Regions from separate parts of the Clostridium chauvoei genome, predicted to be linked through region 1. Evidence: predicted binding sites of a transcription regulator. Region 1 holds the regulator's gene; each other region holds the start of a gene.

Region 1 (4,938 bases):
TGCATCTGCATAAACCTTTGATGATATTGCATAGAATTCTTGAGTTAATTCATCCATAGTCTTCTTAATAGCTTCTACATCTTCGCCATCTTTAATTTTGTTTAATTCTTCTAATTTAGCTTCTACCTTAGCTTTATCTTCTGCTGAAACTTTATCTCCAAGTTCTTCTAATGTCTTTTGAGTTTGGTATGATACTTGGTCTGCATTGTTCTTAACTTCTATTTTTTCTTTTCTCTTCTTATCTTCTTCTGCAAATCTTTCTGCTTCTTTTACTGCTGCATCTACTTCGTCATCTGTTAAGTTTGTTGATGCAGTTATTGTTATATTAGCTTCTTTGTTAGTTGCTTTATCAACAGCTGATACTTTAACTAAACCATTTGCATCTATATCAAAAGTAACTTCGATTTGTGGAATTCCTCTTGGTGCTGGAGCAATACCTGATAAAGTAAATCTACCTAAAGTCTTGTTGTCAGCTGCCATTTGTCTTTCACCTTGAACTACGTGTATTTCAACTGATGTTTGACCATCTGCTGCTGTTGAGAATGTTTGACTCTTCTTAGTAGGAATTGTAGTATTTCTTTCTATAAGTGCAGTTGCAACTCCACCTAAAGTTTCAATTCCAAGTGTTAATGGTGTAACATCTAATAGTAATACGTCTTTAACTTCTCCTGTTAATACACCTGCTTGAATAGCTGCACCTACTGCAACACATTCATCTGGATTAACTCCCTTTGATGGTTCTTTTCCTGTAAAGTTCTTAACAGCTTCTTGAACTGCTGGAATTCTTGTTGATCCACCAACTAATATTACCTTATCTATATCACTTAATGAAAGGTTAGCATCTGCTAAAGCTTTCTTCATTGGCTCAATTGATCTTTGAACTAAATCATGAGTTATTTCGTTGAATTTAGCTCTAGTTAGGTTCATATCAATATGCTTTGGACCTGTTGCATCAGCTGTAATAAATGGTAAGTTTATGTTAGTTTGCATTGATGATGATAATTCAATCTTAGCTTTTTCAGCTGCTTCTTTTAATCTTTGAAGTGCCATTTTATCATTTCTTAAATCTACACCATTTTCTGCTTTAAATGTTTCAGCAATGTAGTTCATGATTTTTTCATCAAAATCATCTCCACCTAACTTAGTATCTCCGTTTGTTGATAATACTTCGAATACTCCATCTCCAAGTTCAAGGATTGATACATCGAAAGTACCACCACCTAAGTCATAAACAAAGATTTTTTGGTTTGTATCCATTTTATCTAAACCATAAGCTAAAGCTGCTGCTGTTGGTTCATTTATTATTCTTAAAACTTCTAATCCTGCTATTTTACCAGCATCCTTAGTCGCTTGTCTTTCTGAATCATTAAAATATGCTGGAACTGTTATAACAGCTTGTGTTACTGGTTCACCTAAATAGCTTTCAGCATCTGCTTTTATTTTTTGAAGTACCATTGCTGATATTTCTTGTGGTGAATGGTCTTTTCCATCTATAGTAACTTTATAGTTAGTTCCCATATGTCTCTTTATTGATATTATTGTTTTATCTGGATTTGTAATCGCTTGTCTTTTAGCAACTTGACCTACTAGTCTTTCGCCATTTGCTTGAAATGAAACTACTGATGGAGTAGTTCTTGCTCCTTCTGAATTGCTGATTACTACTGGTTCTCCACCTTCCATAACTGCTACACATGAATTAGTTGTTCCTAAATCAATTCCTATAATTTTTCCCATAATCTATTCCTCCTAAACTTTTTCAATTAATTCTTTTTTAAATTTATTATTACTAGTTGGCTACTTTAACCATTGTATATCTTATAACCTTATCTCCTCTTTTGTATCCCTTTTGGAATACTTCTGCTATTGAATTTGCATTAAAGTTTTCATCTTGTACATGCATTACAGCCTGATGAAGATTTGGATCAAATTCTCCTGTGGCATCAATTTCTTCAACCCCAAGTTTTTCGAAAGATCCTGAAACTCCTTTGATTGTCATTTCAATTCCTTTCTTAACATCATCTATACTTCCTTCTGCAAGAAGTGCTCTTTCAAGGTTATCTAAAACAGGTAACATTTCTTTTAATACGTCTGTACAAGCATCTGTATATATACCTTCTTTTTCTTTAGCTGTTCTTTTTCTGAAATTTTCATATTCAGCTGACATTCTTAGCAATCTATCTTTTAAAGCTTCTACTTCATTACTTAATTTCTTATTTTCTTCTTTTAATTTTTTAGTTGTTTTTAACGGATTCCACCCGTCTTTACTTTCTTCTTTAACTTCTTCTGCTTCTTGTGATACTTCTTCATCACAAGTATCCATATCTTCTTCTACTTCAACATTAGCAGTTTCACCCTTAATTTCTTCCTCTTTAAACTCTTTGTTATCTTCCATAACAACACCTCGTCTCTATTTTATTCAATACTTTGATTTCTAAGGCTTCTATTTAACTCTTTCATAACTTGCCCCATTATAGCAATAACTTTAGAATAATTTATTCTTCTTGGGCCAATTAATCCTATAGTTCCTATTGGTCTTCCATCTAAAGAGTATTCAGCTGAAATTACAGAGCACTCTTTTGCTTCAGGAAAATAATTTTCTTCTCCAATTTTTATAGATATATCTCCAGGAGACTCCAAAAGTTCTATTACACAATCCTTGTCATTTATTAAAGATAGGATTTCTTTTGCCTTTTCAATATCGTTATACTCTGGATAATTAAATATATTTGTTGCACCTTCTACTAAAATGTCTGAATGTTTTACTTCCTTAAGTGTTTCATAAAGTGCTGGTAAAATTGCATTAAATAATTCGTCATATCCTTCTAGTTCATTTTTCAAATTACTTATTACTTCAAGATTTATCTCTTCAATAGTTAAATTTCTAAGTCTTAAATTTAAGATTTCATTTATTCTTTGAAGAGTTTCTCTTCCTGGCATTTCTCTAACTCTTATTCTATGATTTTTTATAACTCCACTATCTGCAACTATTACTGAAACTAAGTTATGGTTATCTATCATCAATAACTGAATAGATTTTATATAACTCCTTTTAACAGATGGAGTTTCTACTATACAAGTTAGATTTGTAAGCTCTGAAAGTAATGTGCATGCCTGTTTTACAATTTTATCAACTTCATACATTGCAGAATTAATAATATATTCTTTGATTTTAAGTTCTTCTTCTTTACTTAAACTCTCAGCATTCATTAATTTATCTACATATAGTCTATACCCCTTATTAGAAGGTATCCTCCCTGATGATGTATGAGGTTGCTCTAAGTAACCCATCTCTTCTAAATCTGCCATTTCATTTCTTATGGTTGCTGAACCAACTCCTAGGTCATATCTTTTTGCTATTGTTCTTGAACCAACAGGTTCTCCTGTAATTATATAATCATTAATGATAGCCTGAAGTATTTTTATTTTTCTTTCATCAATAGCCATGACATCACCTCTACCTGTTAGCACTCATTTAAGTCGAGTGCTAATGACTACAATATCAATATATTCCTTATAGTTTTTTTTGTCAATCTAATAAATATTTAAAATAAATATTATATTGCTAATATAATAAATTAATTGTATTTTTCTCTTTTTTTCTAACTATCTCTATCATTATCTATTAAGTTTGATTTTTACTTACTATCTAATATAAAATCACTCATTACAATATTAGATAATTCAATCCCCTTAGAGGTTAACCTTAGTTTTTTATTATCCTCTTCTAATAATCCAGCTTTTATATTTTTCGCTATTATTTCTTTATATATACTGTTAACATCTCTTCCAAATCTAACTTTAAATTCCTCTTTACTTATTCCATCTATTAATCTAACTCCCATAAACATAAACTCTTCAATATTGTCCTCTATGGAGTTTTTTATTTTTTCGTCTATAACATCTTCATTTAATTTAATTCGTCTAACATATTCTTTTACATTATCTAAATTTTTAAATCTATACCCATCTACAAAGGAGCTTGCAGATGCACCTAACCCTAAATAAGGCTTACATTCCCAATATATTTTATTATGTAAACATTCACAACCTTCTTTTGAATAATTAGAGATTTCATATTGATGATATCCGTGAACACTTAAAATATCTTTTGTTATAGCATACATTTCTCGTTCTTCTTCTTCTGAAGGTAGCCTTAATTTATTGTTGTTATACATATTATAAAAACAAGTTCCTTCTTCTATTATTAAACTATAGGCTGAAATATGATCTGGTTTAAGTTTCACTATTGTCTCTAAAGTCTCTATCCAATCTTCTAATTTTTGATTTGGAAGCCCAAACATCAAATCAACATTTATATTATTAAATCCAATTTTTCTAGCTAAATTGAAATTTTCTACAAATTCATCAAAGGTATGAATTCTTCCTAAAGTTTTTAATAAAGAATCTTGTCTTGCTTGTAAACCCATACTAATTCTATTAACTCCACCTAAAAGCATAGTTTTAAGCTTTTCTTCCTCTAAGGCTCCTGGATTACACTCCATTGAAAATTCTATATCTTTTGCCTTATTAAGCTTATTAATAGAATCTAATACTCTTTTTATTTGACTTTCACTTAAATATGATGGAGTTCCTCCACCTATAAATATACTCTTAATTAAATAACCTTTTCCTTTTTCCTCAATTTCCTTACTTAAAGCATCTACATAATCATCCATTAGCATTTCTAAAGATGCGTAAGAAGGAAAATCGCAATACAAACACTTTTGTTTACAAAAAGGAATATGTACATATAATGATATCTCTTTCATTTATCTCACTCTCTTTCTATTTAGCTTAATTATAATATTATAATATAATACTTATAATTATTTAGCTAATAAAAAGAACTCTTTACTTAAAGAATTCTTTTTATTAGTATTCACATATTTTTATATCTCTATTAAGTCTATATTAATTGCATTATGAAAAATTAAATCT
Region 2 (4,938 bases), 1.3 Mb from region 1:
TTATTTTATGCAAAATAAATAATATTATTCATTTATCTTGTGAAAAAATAATTAAAATTTAAAAAAATAAACAAAATAATCCATAATGTTGATATAATATTGTTGGAAACTTTATAATAAGAAGGGAGATTTTGTATATGTTTCAATTTGAAAGTCAATTAAAAAAGCTTAAGCATGAAGTGTTAACAGAGGTAGCAAAGCTTGCTAAAGCAGATAAAGTTACTCCAGAAGAAATTGAAAAAATTCCTTATGAAGTAATTAAAGGGGATAAGGCTAGATATAGATGTTGTGTGTATAAAGAAAGAGCAATTGTATTAGAAAGAGCAAAACTAGCTGCTGGATGTTTAGCTAATGGGGATAATATGATTGAAGAATTTGTAGATATACAAGAAGATGATCAAATAATATATGTTATTGAGGCTGCTTGTGATAGATGTCCAATAAATAAATATAGCGTAACGGATTCTTGTAGAAATTGTTTAGCTCATAAATGTAAAGAAGCTTGTAATTTTGGAGCAATATCTTATGTTGCAGGAAGAGCATATATAAACCAGGAAATATGTAAAGAATGTGGAATGTGTCAAAAAGCATGTCCGTATGATGCTATTTCAGAAGTTATGAGACCTTGTAAAAAGGTTTGTCCAACAGCTGCTATAGAAATAAGCCCAGAAGATAGACGAGCAGTCATAAAGGAAGAAAAGTGTGTTAATTGTGGAGCTTGTATGTCAGCATGTCCATTTGGAGCTATATCAGATAAAAGTTTAATAGTTCCAGTTGCTAAGAATTTAGCAAAAGGAGAAAAAGTATACGCAGTAGTTGCGCCAGCTATAACTGGTCAATTTGGTATGAAAACTACTTATGGACAAATCAAAAATGCAATAAAAAAATTAGGATTTATAGATATGGTTGAAGCGGCATGTGGAGCAGATGCGGTAACAGTTCATGAGAGTAATGAGTTTATTGAGAGGATGGAAAATGGAGACAACTATATGACAAACTCATGTTGTCCTGGATTCTTAAGCTATGTTGAAAAAATGTTCCCTTCAGAAATAGGAAAAGTATCAGGGACAGTATCGCCTATGGTAGCAGCAGGAAGATATATAAAACATATGGATCCTGAAGCTAAGGTAGTATTTATTGGACCTTGTACAGCAAAGAAAAGTGAAGCTGTGAGAGAGTCAGTAAAAGATGCTGTAGATTATGTATTAACATTTGAAGAATTATTAGCATTATTTGATGCTTTTGAAATAGAATTAGAAAAATGTGAAGAAGAGATTGTTGATGATGCATCAATATATGGAAGAGGATTTGGTGCTCATGGTGGATTAACAGCTGCAATACAAAACTATATTAGAGGAAAAGGCTTAGAAGCAGATTTTAGACCAGTAAAAGCATCTGGTGGAGTAGAAATTAAAAAAGCAATGACAATGGCTAAAATAGGAAAGCTTCAAGGAAACTTCATTGAAGGTATGATATGTGAAGGTGGATGTATAAATGGGGCAGGTACAGTAGTTACATCTATGAAAGCAAAAGCTTCATTTAATAAGACTAATGCACAAGCAACTAAAAAAGCGGTTTTAGATAATGATAAGTTAGAAGAGTATAATAATTTAAATTTAGAGAGAGAATAATAATTAAATAGAATCTTATAATAATTAGCAGTGAATAGAGATATAAATGGGAATATTTACTTATATAAATATTCATTGCTAATTATAAAATTTAAAATAGATGGGGTGTTTTATGAACAAAATAAAAGATTTTTTACATAAAAATAAATATAAGATTGTGGGGATAATTTTTTTATTAGGTTTATTAATTTGTTTTTTTGAATATTATCAAAAATATGCAGTGTTTTTCAGAAATCCTGAAAGCATAAAGAATATGATATTAGGATATGGAAAGTATTCTTTTATAGCATATATAGTACTACAATTTTTACAGATAGTAGTGTTCTTTATACCTGGAGAATTAGTTCAAATAGCAGGTGGATACATATTTGGATCTTTTGAGGGATTTTTATTATCTTTTATAGGTATTTTAATAGGAAGTGTTTTTAGTTTTTTAGTAGCAAGAATACTTGGAAAGCCTTTTGTTGAAAAAATAGTTTTTAAAGATGATAAGTGGATATTTAAAAAAATAGAGGAAATAAAAAAGGATAAAAAGAAGTTTAAAGAGCTTGTATTTATAATGTATTTAATTCCTGGAATACCTAAGGATATTTTAGGGTACATATGTGGAATAACAACATTAAGCTTAAGAGAATTTACAATAATATCAATGATAGGTAGAACTCCAGCATTATTTATATCATGTTTTTTTGGAGATAAAATGTCTTTAGATAATTTATGGATATTGATATCTATAGGAATTGTAGTAGGTTTAATATTTATAATTAGTCTTATAAAAGGTAAAAAATTTATTAGTGATTATGGTAATAAAAATAAATAACATATTTTTTATTAAAAGATATATTTTTATTAGTAATAGGGGGAGGGCCCTATAAAAAGAAATAATTAATAGAATATACTCATTTATTAAAGAAATTGGTTGATACAATAAGAGACTTTAAAATAATCAGTCCTAATTGGTAATATTTGAGGGATATAAGAGAATAATATATTAAGTAATGTTTGATAAAAATTAAATGAAATATTATTATAATTTTATTAGCACTTGGGGATAATGAGTGCTAAAATATAGATAAGAAGTAATTAATATATTGAGGAGGGGTTTTTATGAATATTAAGCCACTTGCAGATAGAGTAGTAATTAAAAAATTAGAAGCAGAAGAAACTACAAAAAGTGGAATAGTTTTAACTGGTACAGCTAAGGAAAGACCACAAGAAGCAAAGGTTGTAGCTGTAGGTCCAGGAGCTATTGTAGATGGAAAAAGAGTTGAAATGGAAGTTAAAATAGGAGATAAGGTGCTTTATTCAAAGTATGCAGGTACTGAAGTTAAAGTATCAGGAACTGAATATACTATATTAAAACAAGATGATATATTAGCAATAGTTGAGTAGGGAGGAGATTTATATGGCAAAGATGCTTATGTTTGGAGAAGAAGCAAGAAGATCAATGCAAATAGGTGTTGATAAACTAGCTGACACAGTTAAAGTAACATTAGGACCTAAAGGAAGAAATGTTGTATTAGATAAAAAATTTGGTGCACCACTTATAACTAATGATGGTGTTTCTATAGCAAGAGAAATAGAACTTGAAGATCCATATGAAAATATGGGAGCTCAATTAGTAAAAGAAGTTGCAACTAAAACTAATGATGTTGCTGGAGATGGTACTACTACAGCTACTCTTTTAGCGCAAGCTATTATAAGAGAAGGTCTTAAAAATGTAACAGCTGGAGCAAATCCAATGTTAATTAGAAATGGTATAAGAATGGCTGTTGATAAAGCAGTAGAAGAAATTAAAGGTATTTCTAAACCAGTAGCAGGTAAAGAAGATATTGCTAGAGTTGCAGCTATATCAGCAGCAGATGAAGAAATAGGTAAGTTAATTGCTGATGCTATGGAGAAGGTTGGAAACGAAGGCGTTATTACAGTAGAAGAATCAAAATCAATGGGTACTGAATTAGAAGTAGTTGAAGGTATGCAATTTGATAGAGGATATGTATCACCATATATGGTTACAGATACAGAAAAAATGGAAGCTGTATTAGATAATCCTCTAATCTTAATAACAGATAAAAAGATTAGTAACATACAAGAAATACTTCCTATATTAGAACAAATAGTTCAAGGTGGTAAAAAGCTTCTTATTATAGCAGAAGATATAGAAGGAGAAGCGATGGCTACACTAGTAGTTAATAAGCTAAGAGGAACATTTACATGTGTAGCAGTAAAAGCACCTGGATTTGGAGATAGAAGAAAAGAAATGCTTCAAGATATAGCAATATTAACAGGTGGAACTGTCATAGCAGAAGAGTTAGGCTTAGATCTTAAAGAAGTAACTCTTGATATGTTAGGTCAATGTGAAAGTGTTAAAATTACAAAAGAAAATACTACTATAGTTAATGGAAAAGGTAATTCAGCAGATATTAAAGATAGAGTTCATCAAATTAAAGTTCAAATAGAAGAAACTACTTCTGAATTTGATAAAGAAAAACTAACAGAAAGATTAGCTAAATTAGCTGGTGGAGTTGCTGTTGTTAAAGTTGGAGCTGCAACTGAAACAGAGCTTAAAGAAAGAAAACTAAGAATAGAAGATGCTTTAGCAGCGACTAAGGCAGCAGTTGAAGAAGGAATTGTTCCTGGTGGTGGAACTGCCTATGTAAATGTAATAAAAGAAGTAGCTAAGCTTAAATCAGATATTGCAGATACTCAAGTTGGTATAAATATTATAGTAAGAGCTTTAGAAGAACCAATGAGACAAATTGCAACTAATGCAGGAGTAGAAGGTTCAGTTATTATAGAAAATATTAAAAATAGTGAAGCTTTAATTGGATATGATGCACTTTATGGAACATATACAAATATGATTAAAGCTGGAATAGTAGATCCAACTAAGGTTACTAGATCAGCACTTCAAAATGCTTCATCAGTAGCATCAACATTCTTAACTACTGAAGCTGCGGTAGTTGAAATCCCACAAAAAGAAACTCCTATGCAAGGAGCACCAGGAATGGGTATGGATGGAATGTACTAAAAAGTTTAAAAAAGATTTGCAATTTGCAAGTCTTTTTTTATTTATTCTTAATTAAGAAAAGGTTATAATATGATTTGTAATAATAAGAGTTTATTTTTGATAAAAAGTTAAAAAATACAAGAATATATGTATAGATTACTATGCAGATGATAATAATTATAGAAAAATAGTAAAGGAGGGATAGCGTGAATAAAATAAAGTTATTAAATAAAAAAACATCTAAAAAGAAACCAGCATTTACATTAATAGAATTAATAGCAGTAATGGGAATAATAG
Region 3 (4,938 bases), 370 kb from region 1:
ATCACCATCGATGGTATCTAAAATAACTGATAAAGTGCTTGCTAGCGCCGCCGAATGGCAAAATAGAGTATTAGATAAAATATATCCAATAGTTTATTTAGATGCTATGTACTTTAAAGTTAGAAGTAATGGAAAGATAGTTAACAAGGCTGTCTATATATGCTTAGGATACACTATGGAAGGATATAAAGATATTTTAGGTATATGGGTTGATGAAGCTGAAGGTGCTAAATTCTGGTTAGGAATTTGCAATGATTTAAAAAATAGAGGTGTAAAAGAAATTTTAATTGCTTGTATGGATGGATTAAAAGGTCTTCCACAAGCTATAAAAACAGTATTTCCATCAGTAAATATTCAAACATGTATTGTTCATCAAATAAGAAATTCAATAAAATACATAGCTTCAAAAGATAAAAAAGCATTTATGAAAGATTTGAAGGAGGTTTATAAGGCTACAACAGAGGAACTTGCGTTAGCACAGCTAGATAATTTAAAGGAGATATGGGGAGATAAATATGGAATAGTAATAGATTCCTGGTATAACAATTGGAGTAACCTTTCAACATTTTTTGACTTCTCTCCAACTATAAGAAAGATGATTTATACTACAAATATCTTAGAGGGTTTTAATCGTCAAATACGTAAATTCACTAAAGTTAGAGTCATATTCCCAACTGATGAATCTTTAAATAAGTGTGTTTACTTAGCAACAATGGAGATACTAGAAAAATGGACTCAACCTATACATAATTGGGGTGCTACGCTAGCGGAGCTATCAATAATATTTGAAGATCAATTAAAAGATGAATTAGCTTAAAAGCTTGTACTTTTTATAAATTATATGCATACTATTAGATTTTTTTGAAATACTAAAAAAGGTAATAAGAAACATTATTAGTATTTCTTAAATATAAAAAAATATTACTGGAAATGAAAATTTCCAGTAATATTAAAATAATAAAAATGATAATTACACAGAATTATCTATTCTCTCACGAAAAAGTATGAAGTCTAAAATAGAAAGTAGACTTCATACTTTTTATATTTATAATTTATTAACAAATAGAATTATATAAACTTTCAATAAAATTAAAATCTATTATATTCCATATGTTCTTAATGTAATCAGCTCTTAAATTTTTATACTTTAAGTAATAAGCATGCTCCCAAACATCTATAGTAATAAGTGGCTTTTTACCAATGCTTAAGGGAGAATTTTGATTTGAGGTAGTTATTATTTCAAGTCCACAATATTCATTAACTACAAGCCAGCCCCAACCAGATCCAAATTTTCCTAAAGATAATTTATTAAGTTTATCTTTCATATTTTCAAAACTTCCAAAGGTATTATTGATTGCATTTAATAAATTACCTGATGGACTAGTTTTGGCTTTAGGAGATAATATAGAAAAATAAAAGTTATGATTAGCTACACCACCACCTTGATTAATAACTCCTTGCCTTATTTCTACAGGGATTGAATTAGTATCAGATAATATTTCATCTAAAGTTTTGTTTTCAAAAAATATAGGATCTTTTGATACTATATCATTAAGATTATTTACGTAACTTTGAAGATGCTTTCCATAATGAGTTTCTACAGTTAAAGTATCTATATAAGGTTCTAAAGCATCAAAAGAATAAGGTAAAACTATTTTGTCGTATTTCATTAAATAAACTCCTTCCTAATTATTAAAATAATATATTTTATTTTATAGTATATGTAATTTAATATACTTTATATACTAAATAGAGTGCAAAACAGAAAAGTTACAAGGATTTATAAATAGTTGTTAAAGGGAAAATGAAAATGTATAATAATATTGTAAAAAACATTATAAAAAGTGATGGTGTAATTATGGAAAAAATAGAAGAAAAAAGATTATATAAACAATATAAAGGATATCTTGAAGCAATGAAAGGTGAGCCTTTTATAAATGAAAATACAATGACATATGAAGATTATATCCAGTTTATGATATCTTTAGTAGAAAATGATGGATTTTATGTAGAAACAGAAGAACAACTTGAAAAGGTTTTATTTGAAACTTATAAAAAGAATTTTTTAGGAGAAGTTAAAAATCAACGATTTGATTTTAATATAAATTTCTCAGATAAATATTTTAGATATAATAAAGAAGATAAAAACGAAAACATATATGAAAAATGGTATATATCAAAGGAAAATGTAGAAGAAAGATTAAAAGATTTAAAAACACTAGCTATTAAGAATAAATTTAAATTAGTATCATATAAAATAAAAGATGACGTAGAAGAAAAGGAATTAGTGTTTGCCTTTAACAAAGAGGAAAAGGTTCCAAATCCCGAGGAATGTTTAGATGGAGAAATTGATGAATATGATGTTTTTAATAAACCACTTAAACCAGAAAATGCATTAAGAAATTTTATGGAGGCTATAGAAGGTGAAAAAACAAAAGAAGGTTATTTAGAAGCAGCACTTTTATATCATAGGTTAAAAGAAAATAACGAAATAAAATCAATAGAAAACATAAATGAAGAATTACCACATTTTTATTACAATTATGAAGATTATCCAGTAATTGAATTTTATGCTATAAATAAAAATGATGAGGTTGTTAAGTATATTCATATTTTTAGTGAAAGTGATTTTACAGTAAAAGTTATAAGTAGAATTGTATAAATAAAGTAGTGTATGTATTTACACTACTTTATTTAAGTTAAACATTTAAATGAAATTTAAAAATAAAAGGAGATAATTTATATAAATCAGAAAATTTTTAACACTAACCTGAAATACACTATTTATAGAGATGTTGACATGAAAATTTAAATGTGATATATAAAAAATAAGAGGTTTAGCACTCGATATAAAAGAGTGCTGATAAAAAGTAAGTTTTATTTTGGAAGGAGAGATTTACGTTGGAAACAAAACAATTTAAGGCAGAATCCCAAAGACTTTTAGACCTTATGATTAATTCAATATATACACATAGGGAAATTTTTTTAAGAGAGCTTATTTCTAATGCTAGTGATGCTATAGATAAAATTTACTATAAGGCATTAGTTGATGAATCTTTAAGTTTTGAAAAAGATAATTATTTTATCAAGATATCAGTAGATAAAGAAAATAGAGTTGTAAAAATTTCAGATACAGGTATAGGTATGACTAAAGATGAGTTAGATGATAATCTAGGGGTTATAGCTAAAAGTGGATCATTACAGTTTAAAAAGCAAAATGAAATTAAAGATGGATATGATATAATTGGTCAATTTGGAGTAGGTTTTTACTCAGCATTTTTAGTAGCAGATATGGTTACAGTTATAAGTAAAGCTTTTGGTAGTAATAGAGCTTACAAATGGCAATCTAAAGGAATAGATGGATATACAATAGAAGAATGTGAAAAAGATGTTGTAGGAACAGAAATAATACTTAATATAAAAGAAAATACAGAAGACGAAAACTTTGATGAATATTTAGAGGAGTATAGATTAAAGTCAATAATTAAAAAGTATTCAGATTTTATTAGATATCCAATAAAGATGGATGTAACTAATAGAAAATTAAAAGATGGCACTGAAAATGAGTATGAAGAGTTTAAAGAAGAAGAAATTATAAATAGTATGGTTCCTATTTGGAGAAAAAATAAAAATGAACTTAAAAAGGAGGATTATGATAATTTTTATGCTGAAAAGCATTATGGGTTTGATAAGCCAATAAAACATATTCATATTAGTGTAGATGGTGCGGTAAGTTATAATGCAATTTTATTTATTCCAGAAAAGATACCATATGATTTCTATACTAAAGAATATGAAAAAGGATTAGAGTTATATTCAAATGGTGTTTTAATAATGAATAAGTGTTCAGATTTATTACCGGATTATTTTGGATTTGTTAAAGGAATAGTAGATTCAGAAGATTTATCCCTTAATATTTCAAGAGAAATACTTCAACATGACAGACAATTAAAACTTATTGCTAAGAATATAAAAAATAAAATTAAAAATGAACTATTAAATATATTAAAGAATGAAAGAGAAAAATACGAAGAATTTTATAAATCTTTTGGTCAACAGTTGAAATATGGAGTATATAGTGATTTTGGAATAAATAAAGATACTCTTCAAGACCTCTTAATGTTCTATTCATCAAAGGAAAAGAAAATGGTAACGTTAGATGAATATATCTCTAGAATGAAAGAGGATCAAAAGTATATTTATTATGCATCAGGAGAATCAAAAGAAAGAATAGAAAAGCTTCCACAAATAGAGCTTGTTTTAGATAAAGGATATGAAATACTATACTTTACAGACGATATAGATGAATTTGCAATAAAAGTATTAATGAATTATAAAGATAAAGAGTTTAAATCAGTTTCTAGTGGTGATTTAGGTATAGATACAGAGGATAATAAAAATATAGAAGATAACGAAAATAAAGAGTTATTTAATTCTATGAAAGAAATATTATCAAATAAAGTTAAGGCTGTAAGAGCATCTAAGAGGTTAAAAAATCATCCAGTATGCTTATCCAATGATGGGGAAGTTACAATTGAAATGGAAAAAGTATTAAATGCTATGCCAAATGGAGAAAGAGTAAAGGCTGATAGGGTATTAGAAATAAATATAAATCACGATGTATTCAAAAAGTTAATTGAAAACTATGAAAGTGATAAGGATAAGTTTAGACTATATACAGATATACTATATAATCAAGCGTTACTTATAGAAGGATTAACTATAGAAGATCCAGTAGAATTTACAAATAACATTTGTAAGATAATGAATTAATAGTAGCAAAATAAAATATTATATATTAAATTATTTTATTTAGAAAAGTCCAGCAAAGAAATTTGTTGGACTTTAGTTTATAATATTTTAAAATAAACTTTTAGTTATATTGACATGAAAATCCAATATGCGATAATTGTATTAAATGGCAAATTTACAATATAA

The links. Region 1 encodes HrcA, which represses chaperone genes, less so after heat shock. Its sites were predicted from a motif close to TGTTAGCACTCNNNNNNNNNGAGTGCTAACA; they were not measured.
Region 2: groES (co-chaperone GroES) is a predicted target of HrcA. The motif match lies at 2,668-2,698, and genes of this name have one in related genera.
Region 3: htpG (molecular chaperone HtpG) is a predicted target of HrcA. The motif match lies at 2,836-2,866, and genes of this name have one in related genera.

Annotation. Positions count from the first base shown of each region.
Region 1 is NZ_CP018624.1:1,645,224-1,650,161, forward strand. It holds gene dnaK (molecular chaperone DnaK) at 1-1,734, opposite strand, end outside; gene grpE (nucleotide exchange factor GrpE) at 1,787-2,392, opposite strand; gene hrcA (heat-inducible transcriptional repressor HrcA) at 2,413-3,444, opposite strand; gene hemW (radical SAM family heme chaperone HemW) at 3,636-4,769, opposite strand; gene BTM21_RS07740 (hypothetical protein) at 4,890-4,938, opposite strand, start outside.
Region 2 is NZ_CP018624.1:88,677-93,614, forward strand. It holds gene BTM21_RS00405 (4Fe-4S dicluster domain-containing protein) at 138-1,631, shown strand; gene BTM21_RS00410 (TVP38/TMEM64 family protein) at 1,744-2,451, shown strand; gene groES (co-chaperone GroES) at 2,739-3,023, shown strand; gene groL (chaperonin GroEL) at 3,037-4,662, shown strand; gene BTM21_RS00425 (type II secretion system protein) at 4,848-4,938, shown strand, end outside.
Region 3 is NZ_CP018624.1:1,270,960-1,275,897, reverse strand. It holds gene BTM21_RS06025 (IS256 family transposase) at 1-817, shown strand, start outside; gene BTM21_RS06020 (superoxide dismutase) at 1,056-1,670, opposite strand; gene BTM21_RS06015 (hypothetical protein) at 1,811-2,662, shown strand; gene htpG (molecular chaperone HtpG) at 2,902-4,773, shown strand.